Regions from separate parts of the Citrobacter sp. LJND-P06 genome, predicted to be linked through region 1. Evidence: predicted binding sites of a transcription regulator. Region 1 holds the regulator's gene; each other region holds the start of a gene.
The links. Region 1 encodes PurR, which represses purine synthesis genes. Its sites were predicted from a motif close to CANGCAAACGTTTGCNTG; they were not measured.

Region 1 (3,152 bases):
GTCAACTGGAAGAGTGGCTGGCGGTGCCCTTGTTTGAACGACGCCATCGGGATGTGGAATTGACGCCCGCGGGTGCCTGGTTTTTAAAAGAAGGTCGCTCTGTTATCAAAAAAATGCAGATCACCCGCCAGCAGTGCCAACAAATTGCTAACGGCTGGCGAGGACAGCTCTCCATCGCGGTGGACAATATTGTGCGGGCAGATCGCACCCGGCAGATGATTGTCGATTTCTACCGTCATTTTGATGATGTTGAGCTGATTGTTTCTCAGGAAGTGTTCAACGGCGTCTGGGATGCGCTGTCCGACGGACGCGTGGAACTGGCGATTGGGGCGACGCAGGCTATCCCCGTCGGTGGGCGCTATACCTTTCGCGATATGGGAATGTTGAGCTGGAGCTGTGTGGTGGCACGTCATCATCCTCTGGCGACGATGCCCGGCCCTTTGAGTGATGATACGTTGCGCAACTGGCCGTCGCTGGTTCGTGAAGACACCTCACGGACACTGCCTAAACGTATTACCTGGCTGCTGGATAACCAAAAACGGGTGATCGTACCGGATTGGGAGTCGTCAGCGACCTGCCTTTCCGCCGGGTTATGTGTCGGTATGGTGCCTACGCATTTTGCAAAACCGTGGATCGACAGCGGCAAATGGGTCGCATTAACCCTGGAGAATCCATTCCCGGATGCGGCATGTTGCCTGACCTGGCAGCAAAATGACACCTCGCCCGCATTAGCCTGGCTGCTGGAGTATTTAGGTGACAGTGAAACGCTGAATAAAGAGTGGCTGCGAGAACCTGAAGAGGTTCCCGCAGGGGAGGCTTAACGACGATAGTCGCGGAACGGACCATCAGCAACCGAACGACGTTCGATCAGTCGCGGGTGGACTTCAATAGACTGCGACTCTTCACGCTTGTTGACGATTCGGTCTAACAACATATTAAAGGCCGTTTCGCCCAGTGAGTCTTTCGGCTGGTGAATCGTGGTCAGTGCGGGGGTGAAATAGCGCGCGTTGCGCACATTGTCATAACCGATCACCGAAATATCTTGCGGTACGCGCAAACCCATTTCGTCGGCAGCGCACAGCGCCCCCATTGCCATGATGTCACCACCGCAGAATACCGCTGTGGGGCGATGGGTCTGAGAGAGGATCTGCTGCATTGCACGATAACCAGACTCGGGTTCAAAATCGCCCTGAACTATCCAGTTTTCCGGCACTTTTATCAGCGCTTCGTCCATCGCCTTCATAAAGCCCGCCAGGCGGCCAGCACCCGTGTTACGTTCCATTGGGCCAGGAATGACGCCAATCTCACGATGACCGCGCTCGACCAGATAACGACCGGCCATATAACCGCCTTCGAACGCGTTATCAATGACCGTATCGGTAAAGTCAGCTTTCGCTTCGCCCCAATCCATAACCACCATAGGAATATGGCGATACTCTTCAAGCATGGAGAGCAGGGACTCCGGGTATTCCGAACACATGACCAGCAGACCATCCACACGCTTTTGCGCCATCATGGAAAGGTAGGCCCGTTGTTTTTCGAGATTATTCCAGGCATTGCCAAGAATCAGGGTGTAGCCTTTCTGGAAGCAGTTTTTCTCAACGGCTTCAATAATCTCAGCGAAATAAGCGGCTTCACTGCTAGTTGCCAGCAGGCCGATAGATTTGGTGTGATTCACCTTCAGGCTGCGGGCGACGGCACTCGGGGAGTAGTGCAATTCTTTGATAGCAGCCCAGACAGCATTGCGCGTCTCTTCTGCGACAAAACGCGTCTTGTTAATTACATGTGATACGGTTGTAGTGGAAACGTTTGCTCGCTTCGCTACATCTTTAATTGTTGCCATTACATTTCACTCCAGACCATATCCAAACTCCTGAAAATACTGTAGGTAAACGTTTGCCTCTACACACCCTTATCGCAACATCAGGGTTGCGGCACGCCGGGAAAACGACACGAAACGTCAGGAGGGGGTCAATGGCCGGTACACTAATCAAGTAAGCGTGGAATTTTGTCTGATCTTGACGAAAAGGGGAAGAGTTAAAAGTGGTTATCAATATAAATCCTGGGAGATTTTTACATCCAAGTGTGTAAAAATGCGCAATATCACTTTTTGTGTGGGAATAAAAAGGAGCAAATTTGATGAGCACCGATCTGAAGTTTTCATTAGTAACCACTATTATTGTTCTGGGCTTGATCGTCGCGGGTGGTCTGACCGCCGCACTGCACTGATTTACCGTGAGGGAGCGTGCTCTCCCTCATTTCGTTACCCCTTCATTGTTACTCAATCAGCAAAAGTCTTTTGCCATTCTGTTAACTTTATTATTTTTGTGATTGATGTCATGCTTTTGGCTCTTATCGGGTGTCGCTTCGCGGCACGGTCAGCGGAGTCGACGTATGAAAATCAATTACCCCTTACTGGCGCTTGCGATTGGCGCATTTGGTATTGGAACCACGGAATTCTCTCCAATGGGGCTGTTGCCCGTCATTGCGCATGGCGTGAATGTCTCTATTCCCGCCGCCGGGATGCTCATTAGCGCTTATGCGGTGGGCGTGATGGTGGGCGCGCCGTTGATGACCCTGCTGCTTTCACACCGGGCTCGTCGTAATGCGTTGATTTTTCTGATGGCCATTTTTACGCTGGGCAACGTCCTGTCGGCCATTGCGCCGGATTACACCACCTTGATGCTATCGCGCATTTTGACCAGCCTAAATCATGGCGCGTTTTTCGGATTGGGTTCGGTCGTGGCGGCCAGCGTGGTGCCGAAACATAAACAGGCCAGCGCCGTGGCGACGATGTTTATGGGGCTGACCATTGCAAACATCGGCGGCGTACCTGCCGCTACATGGCTTGGGGAAACCATTGGCTGGCGGATGTCCTTTTTAGCAACGGCCGGGCTGGGGGTGATTGCGATGCTCAGTTTATTCTTCTCTCTGCCGAAAGGGGGAGCAGGGGAACGCCCCGATGTGCGTAAAGAACTGGCGGTCTTATTACGTCCGCAGGTGCTTTCTGCGCTGCTCACCACTGTGCTGGGGGCGGGGGCAATGTTTACCCTCTACACCTATATTTCCCCCGTTCTGCAAAACATCGCCCATGCTACGCCGGCATTTGTCACCGCCATGTTAGTTCTGATCGGCGTCGGATTTTCGATCGG
Region 2 (3,152 bases), 1.3 Mb from region 1:
ATGCTGGCGCCGGAGTATCTGACCACGCTACCCTCACTGAATCATACCGGAAAGATGTTGCATGCCCTGTTCAGCCACTATCGCAGTGGGACAATGAGCAATGGCGTGCGGATGCACGACCTCTGCGCTATCGCCTGGCTGGTTCGCCCGGATCTGTTTACCGTCAAGCCGTGCTTCGTCGCGGTAGAAACGCAGGGGGAATATACCGCTGGAACAACCGTTGTGGATATTGAGGGACGAATGAACAGACCGGCAAACGCACAGGTCGCCCTTGATATTGACGTTGTCGGTTTTCAGCATTGGGTGGCCGAGGTGCTGGCATTGGCTCCGTAAATCCAGGTGTATCAAACGGTATGGTGCGACTTATTCCGATGCATCATGCCTTTTACTGATATCTCACCCTGTTTATCATTAAATTCTAATTATCGACGTTTTTGGCTAGCGGTGCGGCAGCGCGCTGGTTAATCTGAAAACGATTTACGTAAAATTAACAAAAGAGAATAGCTATGCATGATGCACATATCCGCGTTGCCATCGCGGGAGCCGGTGGACGCATGGGACGTCAGTTGATTCAGGCGACACTGAGCATGGAAGGCGTCCAGTTGGGCGCAGCGCTGGAGCGGGAAGGTTCCTCATTGCTGGGCAGCGATGCGGGTGAACTGGCGGGTGCCGGAAAGTGCGGTGTTACCATACAAAGCAGCCTTGATGCCATCAAAGACGATTTTGATGTGTTCATCGATTTTACCCGCCCGGAAGGGACGCTAACGCATCTGGCTTTTTGCCGCCAGCACGGCAAAGGCATGGTGATAGGTACGACCGGGTTTGACGATGCCGGTAAGCAGGCGATTCGCGACGCCGCTCAGGAAATAGGAATTGTGTTTGCGGCGAACTTTAGCGTGGGCGTTAACGTCATGCTGAAGCTTCTCGAAAAAGCGGCAAAAGTAATGGGCGATTACGCCGACATTGAAATTATTGAAGCCCACCATCGTCATAAAGTGGATGCGCCGTCAGGGACAGCACTGGCGATGGGGGAAGCAATTGCCCATGCGCTGGACAAAGATCTTAAAGACTGCGCCGTCTACAGCCGGGAAGGCTATACCGGCGAGCGCGTGCCCGGCACGATTGGTTTTGCTACCGTACGTGCGGGTGACATTGTGGGTGAACATACCGCGATGTTTGCTGATATCGGCGAGCGCGTTGAGATCACGCATAAGGCATCCAGTCGCATGACATTTGCTAACGGAGCCATAAAATCGGCAATTTGGTTGAAGTGCAAATCAAAGGGTCTTTTTGATATGAGAGATGTGCTTAATTTAAATGATTTATAAGTATGAGTTACCCTTAGTGATGTGGTCATTGTAGTCATAATTTATTGATTACATAGGGCAATATTTTATTGCCCTTTTATTTTATCGATTTTTCGATGTTTTTTAAGTGAGTTGCTTATAAATTTATGTTTTCATCTTCTGTTTTGTTGGTTTTATGTAAATTTTGACCAAATGGTCTACTTTTTCTATCTTGATAACGCATTTTCATACTCTTTTCATCGCGCAAGCGTTTCCTGACACGACTTAGCTGATCTTTTTGCCTGTTAAATCGCGTGATTTATCTCAGTGACGTAAAATAATAATAAAAATTCCCCTTTCAGGTAGACTTTTGTCTGCTCTGTCTCTAGAATGCCGCCGTTTGCCAGAAATACATGGGTAAGCAAATTTGCATTGATTCATGCAATCAAAATGAATTAATATGCAAATAAAGTGAGTGAATATTCTCTGGAGGGTGTTTTGATTAAGTCAGCGCTATTGGTTCTGGAAGACGGAACCCAGTTTCACGGTCGGGCCATAGGGGCAACGGGTTCGGCGGTTGGGGAAGTCGTTTTCAATACTTCAATGACCGGTTATCAAGAAATCCTCACTGATCCTTCCTATTCCCGCCAAATCGTCACTCTTACTTATCCCCATATCGGTAATGTCGGCACCAATGAAGCCGATGCAGAATCCTCTCAGGTACATGCGCAAGGCCTGGTCATTCGCGACCTGCCGCTGATTGCCAGCAACTACCGCAATACTGAAGACCTCTCTTCTTACCTGAAACGCCATAACATCGTGGCGATTGCCGATATCGATACCCGTAAGCTGACGCGCCTGCTGCGTGAGAAAGGCGCTCAGAACGGCTGCATCATCGCCGGTGATAACCTGGATGCGCAACTGGCGCTGGAAAAGGCGAAAGCCTTCCCGGGGCTGAACGGGATGGACCTGGCGAAAGAAGTGACCACGGCTGAAACCTACGGCTGGACGCAGGGTAGCTGGACGCTGGCAGGCGAACTGCCAGAAGCCAAAAAAGAAGAAGAGCTGCCGTTCCACGTCGTTGCCTACGATTTTGGCGCCAAACGCAACATTCTGCGTATGCTGGTTGACCGCGGCTGCCGCCTGACGGTTGTCCCGGCGAAAACCTCTGCCGAAGACGTCCTGAAGCTGAATCCGGACGGTATCTTCCTGTCAAACGGCCCGGGTGACCCGGCGCCGTGTGATTACGCTATCGACGCGATTGAAAAATTCCTCCAGACCGAGATTCCGGTATTCGGCATCTGCCTGGGCCATCAGCTGTTAGCGCTGGCCAGCGGTGCGAAAACCATCAAGATGAAATTCGGTCACCACGGTGGTAACCACCCGGTGAAAGATATCGATAACAACGTGGTGATGATTACCGCGCAGAACCACGGTTTTGCGGTCGATGAAGCGACGCTGCCTGCAAACCTGCGTGTGACCCACAAATCGCTGTTCGATGGCACCCTGCAGGGGATTCACCGCACCGATAAACCGGCGTTTAGTTTCCAGGGCCACCCGGAAGCGAGCCCGGGGCCGCACGACGCAGCGCCGCTGTTCGACCACTTTATCGAGTTAATTGAGCAATACCGTCAGTCCGCGAAATAATCAGGAGTTAAAGAGCCATGCCAAAACGTACAGACATAAAAAGTATCCTGATTCTGGGCGCGGGCCCGATTGTTATCGGTCAGGCGTGTGAGTTTGACTACTCCGGTGCCCAGGCGTGTAAAGCCCTGCGTGAAGAGGGTTACCGCGTCATTCTGGTGAACTCTAACCCGGCGACCATCATGACCGACCCGGAAATGGCCGATGCCACCTACATCGAGC
Region 3 (3,152 bases), 2.2 Mb from region 1:
GTGGTAGCCGCTATTTTCAGAGATCCAGTTGCTGACGCGTTCTGCTCCCCAGCGGGTTTGCAGCAGAAAATAGAGGCCGAGAAGCACCACCAAAAAGGCTGTCAGCACGTAGATAAGCAGCTTTCCAATAATTTTCATGGTCTTCCATCCCGCGAAGTGCACATAACTGAGTTATGCACGATTTAGGCGTAATCCTCAAGGCGGGAATAGTGAAAGAGCGTTTCAGTGGCGGCGATTGTCGATCGCCGCCACATTCCGCTTACGGCTTTTCGGGGGGGAAAATCAGGTTCAGAACGATCGCGGTAATACCGCCCGCAGCAATCCCGGAGGAGAGCAGGTTTTTCACCCAGTCCGGTGCAAATTGCAGGATCAGCGGCTGTTGGGAAACGCCCAGACCCACCGCCAGCGAAAGAGCGATAATCAGGATAGCGCGGCGGTTCAAGGGTTCGCGAGACACGATACGCACCCCGGAGGCGGCGATGGTGCCGAACATCACGAGAGTCGCGCCGCCGAGTACCGGTTCTGGAATGTGTTGCACAAAACCGCTCACGGCCGGGAACAGGCCCAGGACAATCAGCATCAGCGCGACCACAAAACCAACATAGCGGCTGGCAACGCCCGTCAACTGGATAACACCGTTGTTTTGTCCGAAACAGGAGTTCGGGAAGGTGTTAAACACCGCAGAAACAAACGAGTTCAGGCCGTTAGCCAGCACCCCGCCTTTCAGACGTTTCATATACAGAGGCCCGGAAACGGGTTGCTCAGAAACATCGGAGGTGGCGGTAATATCGCCAATGGTTTCCAGTGAGGTGATCATAAAGACCAGCATCAGCGGCAGCAGAAGATTCCAGTCAATGCCCAGCCCGTAATACAGCGGCGTCGGCACCATGATGACATCCTGGGTGGTCGGTGCGGTATTTTCCGGCAGCATGCCCATAAACCAGGCCATTGCGTAGCCTGCGGCCATGGCGATCACCAGCGAAGCCACTCGCAGGTAAGGGTTACGCTGACGGTTAAGCAGAATGATCAACGCCAGTACGACGCCCGCCAGCAGCAGGTTTTTCGGCGAGCCGAAGGTGTTGTCGTTCATCGCGGCATAACCACCGCCGATGGACGTCAGGCCGACCTGAATCAGCGACAGCCCGATGATCATGACGACCACGCCGGAAACCAGCGGGGTGATGATACGACGCGCCAGATGCAGTACGCGGGAGAGAATCATTTCGGTGCAGCTCGCCAGCATCAGTGTGCCGAACAGCGCCGCCATCATGGTGGGAACGTCTGCGCCCCCGGTTTTCAGCGCCGTACCGCCCATAATCAGCGGGGCGACAAAGTTGAAGCTTGTTCCCTGAATCGAGAGTAACCCCGAGCCTACCGGACCCCATGCTTTAATTTGAATAATAGAGGCCACACCGGAGGCAAACAGCGACATACTGATAATGTGTTGAGTATCCTGGGCCGGTAAACCGAGCGCCTGGCAGATTAACAGCGCGGGCGTGATGACGGCGACGAACATTGCCAGCAGATGCTGAGACGCGGCAAAAAGAGTTTGAGGAAGCGGCGGACAATCTTCAAGACGGTAAATCAGTTCGCTGTTTTGAGTCTGCGCAATCGGTTGCGCATTTTCTGACTCGACAGTGTTAACAGACATCAGAGGCAATCCCGTGGTGTAAAAGCGGGCATTTTATCCGACCAGGGGGCAAAAGCAAACGTTTGCCAGGTGTTATTCTTAATATTTAAAACAGATAAAATCACCTTTTTATATAACTTTTGTACCTTTTCTGATTAAAATCCATGCCGATTACTCGTTAAGAGCTGAGAAATGGCCGAGGAATACATCGTTCGCGATGAGCGATGCGTACTTAAAGGAGCTTAATATGTTTCATCTCGATACTTTATCGACACTTGTTGCCGCAACACTGACGTTGCTGCTGGGACGCAAGCTGGTCCAGTCTGTCTCCTTTCTGAAGCAATACACCATTCCTGAACCCGTTGCCGGTGGATTACTGGTGGCAATCGCCCTGTTGGTGCTGAAAAAGAGCATGGGCTGGGAAATGGATTTTGATATGAGTCTGAAAGACCCGTTGATGCTGGCGTTCTTTGCCACCATTGGTCTGAACGCTAACATTGCCAGCCTGCGTGCGGGTGGGCGAGTTGTTGGCATCTTCCTGATCGTGGTGGTGGGTTTACTGGTGATGCAAAACGCCATCGGCATCGGTATGGCCAGCCTGTTGGGGCTGGATCCGTTGATGGGGTTGATTGCGGGTTCAATTACGCTTTCGGGTGGACACGGCACCGGCGCGGCGTGGAGCAAGCTGTTCATCGAACGTTATGGCTTCACCAATGCGACGGAAGTGGCAATGGCGTGCGCAACCTTTGGTCTGGTGCTGGGTGGGCTGATTGGTGGCCCGGTGGCGCGTTACCTGGTGAAGCACTCCACCACGCCAGACGGTATGCCGGACGATCAGGCTGTGCCGACAGCGTTTGAGAAACCGGACGTTGGGCGCATGATCACCTCACTGGTGCTGATCGAAACCATTGCGCTTATCGCCATCTGTCTAACCGTCGGCAAAGTGGTTGCCCAGATGTTGGTGGGAACCGTGCTGGAACTGCCGACATTCGTCTGTGTACTGTTCGTCGGCGTGATCCTCAGTAACGGTCTGGCGCTCGCGGGCTTTTATCGCGTGTTTGAGCGGGCGGTTTCGGTGCTGGGCAACGTGAGCCTCTCACTGTTCCTGGCGATGGCGCTGATGAGCCTGAAGCTGTGGGAACTGGCTTCGCTGGCGTTGCCGATGCTGGCGATTCTTGTGGTGCAGACGATCTTCATGGCGCTGTACGCCGTGTTTGTGACCTGGCGCATGATGGGTAAAAACTACGATGCCGCTGTGCTGGCTGCTGGGCATTGTGGTTTTGGTCTTGGCGCGACGCCGACGGCGATTGCCAATATGCAGGCGATTACCGAGCGCTTTGGTCCGTCGCATATGGCGTTTCTGGTGGTGCCGATGGTGGGGGCATTCTTCATCGATATCGTCAACGCGCTGGTGATTAAGCTGTATCTGTTGTTGCCGATTTTTGCGCAATAAGGACAATGCGGCGGTGTAAAAACCGCCGCGCTGTTTGAGTCTCAGGCGTTGGAGTAACGTTCGGTTTCC
Region 4 (3,152 bases), 1.7 Mb from region 1:
GCGGTGATTTTTGGTCTGGAGAAAAGTCGCATCCCTGGCGGGATCCTGCTGGTCATTATCGCCATCTCGGTTATCGGCCTGATTTTTGATCCCGCAGTCAAATACCATGGCCTGGTGGCGATGCCCAGCCTGAGCGGTGAAGATGGAAAATCACTGATTTTCAGTCTTGATATCATGGGCGCATTACAGCCAGCGGTATTACCTAGCGTGCTGGCGCTGGTCATGACTGCGGTGTTTGATGCCACCGGTACTATCCGTGCCGTCGCCGGTCAGGCGAATCTGTTAGACAAAGACAACCAGATAATCAATGGCGGTAAGGCGCTGACCAGTGACTCCATTAGCTCCGTGTTCTCCGGACTGGTGGGCGCCGCACCTGCCGCCGTGTATATCGAATCTGCGGCGGGCACCGCTGCCGGTGGCAAAACCGGGCTGACCGCCACTATCGTCGGCTGTCTGTTCCTGTTGATTCTGTTTCTATCACCGCTCTCGTATCTGATCCCTGGCTACGCAACCGCCCCCGCGCTGATGTATGTGGGGTTACTGATGTTGAGTAACGTATCGAAGCTGGATTTCAATGACTTCATTGATGCTATGTCCGGACTGGTTTGCGCCGTCTTTATCGTTCTGACGTGCAACATCGTTACCGGGATTATGCTCGGTTTTGTCACCCTGGTCGTGGGGCGCGTTTTCTCACGCGAGTGGCATAAGCTGAATATCGGAACCGTCATCATCACCATCGCGCTGGTCGCATTTTATGCGGGTGGATGGGCGATATAAAAACACAGGCTCCGCGCAAGTCTGCACGGAGCCTGTCCCTGTGAATGTCCGTCAGACCGCCTGTCACCCGGCAGGCAGTTCGAGCTCAGATACCGCGAGGCAATAAACGGGCATATCTTTGCGAGCAGTGAACGTTATTTGATACGTTGCAACTTGCATCAAACTAAAAAATGAATAGCGGTGAATCTTTCTTTAATTAACCTCATTGATGATTCTTAAAATTCCACAGAAATAGCCGGTAAAATACAGGCTGCCTGGGTAATAAAAATGAATCACCCGATCCCATAATGATTAAAGAGTTATCAATATGAGAATAACAAAAGATCAAATCCAGGCCGTCTCTCTTTATCCAATGTTCCCAACATTCACCATAATGTGACTCCTTCCGCATTTCCACCCTATACCTATCCACACAGACTAAAACTGGCATCCCACGAGCATGTCCTTTTACTGTTTTAGCAAGCGTAAACGGTTGCTTTTTACTCAGGCGAGTTAAAGGAGAAAACGCATGAGCGCCATAGATTCTCAATTGCCCTCATCCTCGGGTCAAAACCGCCCTACCGATGAGGTTGACCGCATACTCTCTCCAGGAAAACTTTTCATACTCGGTCTCCAGCATGTTCTGGTCATGTACGCTGGCGCAGTTGCGGTACCGCTGATGATTGGCGACAGACTCGGGCTCAGCAAAGCGGAAATTGCTCTGCTCATTAGCGCCGATCTTTTTTGCTGTGGTGTCGTTACGCTTTTGCAATGTATCGGCATCGGTCGCTTTATGGGAATTCGCCTGCCAGTGATTATGTCGGTTACGTTTGCCGCCGTTACGCCAATGATTGCTATCGGTATGAATCCGGATATCGGTCTGCTGGGTATTTTTGGCGCGACAATTGCTGCGGGTTTTATCACAACGTTACTCGCACCGCTAATCGGTCGTTTAATGCCATTATTCCCCCCACTGGTGACCGGCGTGGTGATTACCTCTATTGGACTGAGTATTATTCAGGTTGGCATCGACTGGGCGGCGGGAGGGAAAGGAAATCCTGAATATGGCAACCCGATATATCTAGGCATTTCTTTTGCCGTATTAATTTTTATTTTACTCATTACACGTTATGCCAAAGGTTTTATGTCCAACGTTGCCGTTTTACTCGGCATTGTATTTGGCTTTGCATTATCGTGGATGATGAATGAAGTTAATCTGTCAGGCCTGCACGATGCCTCATGGTTCGCGATTGTGACACCGCTGGCCTTTGGCACACCGGTTTTTGATCCCGTCTCAATTCTGACGATGACGGCAGTACTGATCATTGTTTTTATTGAATCGATGGGGATGTTCCTGGCGCTCGGGGAAATTGTTGGGCGTAAACTCTCCTCACAAGACATTATTCGCGGGCTGCGCGTGGACGGCGTAGGCACAATTATTGGCGGCCTTTTTAACAGCTTCCCTCATACCTCATTTTCACAAAACGTCGGTCTGGTCAGCGTGACGCGCGTGCACAGCCGTTGGGTTTGCATTGCTTCCGGTATCATTTTAATTCTGTTTGGCATGGTGCCTAAAATGGCTGTCCTGGTCGCCTCAATTCCGCAATTTGTCCTCGGCGGCGCGGGTCTGGTGATGTTTGGCATGGTGCTGGCAACCGGGATCCGCATTCTGTCACGCTGTAACTACACCACCAATCGTTACAACCTCTACATTGTGGCGATTAGCCTTGGCGTCGGCATGACACCCACGCTGTCCCATGACTTTTTCTCCCAGCTACCCGCCGTTCTCCAGCCGCTACTCCACAGCGGCATTATGCTGGCAACGGTCAGCGCCGTGGTATTGAATGTTTTCTTTAACGGCTATCAGCATCACACCGAGCTGGCGCAAGAATCGATCTCCGATAAGAAATTAAAGGTCAGAACCGTCCGTATGTGGTTACTGATGCGCAAACTGAAAAAAAACCAGCAGGATGAATAAAATGCATATTTTATTGCGCTGTATTCTGAGTGTTCTGCTGCTGATGCTTATCTCAATACCCGCCATTTCTGAAGGTATTGCTCTGGGTATTGAAAGTCGGTTCAATTTCATGCTGCTGTTTTTCTGACCCCTCTTTTGCTCCTGACCCCCGCGTCAAATGACGCGGGGGGCGTAATTCCTCGCCATCACAGACTTTCGTGAGAAATCATTCTGTCGCGATATTTCATGCCCTATAATGGTGTGTGCTTAACATTCACTGCGAGACATCATGCAACAGGAACACATTATTTTATTGGATGAGCAGGCCAGGCCTTCCGGTACACTGGAAAAATATGCGGGGCACACCCTCAATACCCCTTTACACCTCGCCTTCTCTTGCTGGTTGTTCAACGCGCAGGGCCAGCTTCTGGTCACCCGC

Region 2: carA (glutamine-hydrolyzing carbamoyl-phosphate synthase small subunit) is a predicted target of PurR. The motif match lies at 1,676-1,693, and genes of this name have one in related genera.
Region 3: gltS (sodium/glutamate symporter) is a predicted target of PurR. The motif match lies at 1,703-1,720, and genes of this name have one in related genera.
Region 4: ACO7SM_RS03810 (nucleobase:cation symporter-2 family protein) is a predicted target of PurR. The motif match lies at 1,239-1,256, and genes of this name have one in related genera.

Annotation. Positions count from the first base shown of each region.
Region 1 is NZ_CP187317.1:2,494,255-2,497,406, reverse strand. Features, by position in the region: gene punR (DNA-binding transcriptional activator PunR) at 1-821, shown strand, start outside; gene purR (HTH-type transcriptional repressor PurR) at 818-1,843, opposite strand; gene cydH (cytochrome bd-I accessory subunit CydH) at 2,140-2,229, shown strand; gene ACO7SM_RS11940 (MFS transporter) at 2,395-3,152, shown strand, end outside.
Region 2 is NZ_CP187317.1:3,834,486-3,837,637, reverse strand. Features, by position in the region: gene rihC (ribonucleoside hydrolase RihC) at 1-333, shown strand, start outside; gene dapB (4-hydroxy-tetrahydrodipicolinate reductase) at 507-1,328, shown strand; gene carA (glutamine-hydrolyzing carbamoyl-phosphate synthase small subunit) at 1,785-2,933, shown strand; gene carB (carbamoyl-phosphate synthase large subunit) at 2,951-3,152, shown strand, end outside.
Region 3 is NZ_CP187317.1:53,390-56,541, forward strand. Features, by position in the region: gene ACO7SM_RS00250 (AsmA family protein) at 1-138, opposite strand, end outside; gene xanP (xanthine/proton symporter XanP) at 260-1,651, opposite strand; gene gltS (sodium/glutamate symporter) at 1,878-3,083, shown strand; gene recG (ATP-dependent DNA helicase RecG) at 3,125-3,152, opposite strand, start outside.
Region 4 is NZ_CP187317.1:785,685-788,836, reverse strand. Features, by position in the region: gene ghxQ (guanine/hypoxanthine transporter GhxQ) at 1-777, shown strand, start outside; gene ACO7SM_RS03810 (nucleobase:cation symporter-2 family protein) at 1,286-2,734, shown strand; gene ACO7SM_RS03805 (hypothetical protein) at 2,736-2,861, shown strand; gene idi (isopentenyl-diphosphate Delta-isomerase) at 3,003-3,152, shown strand, end outside.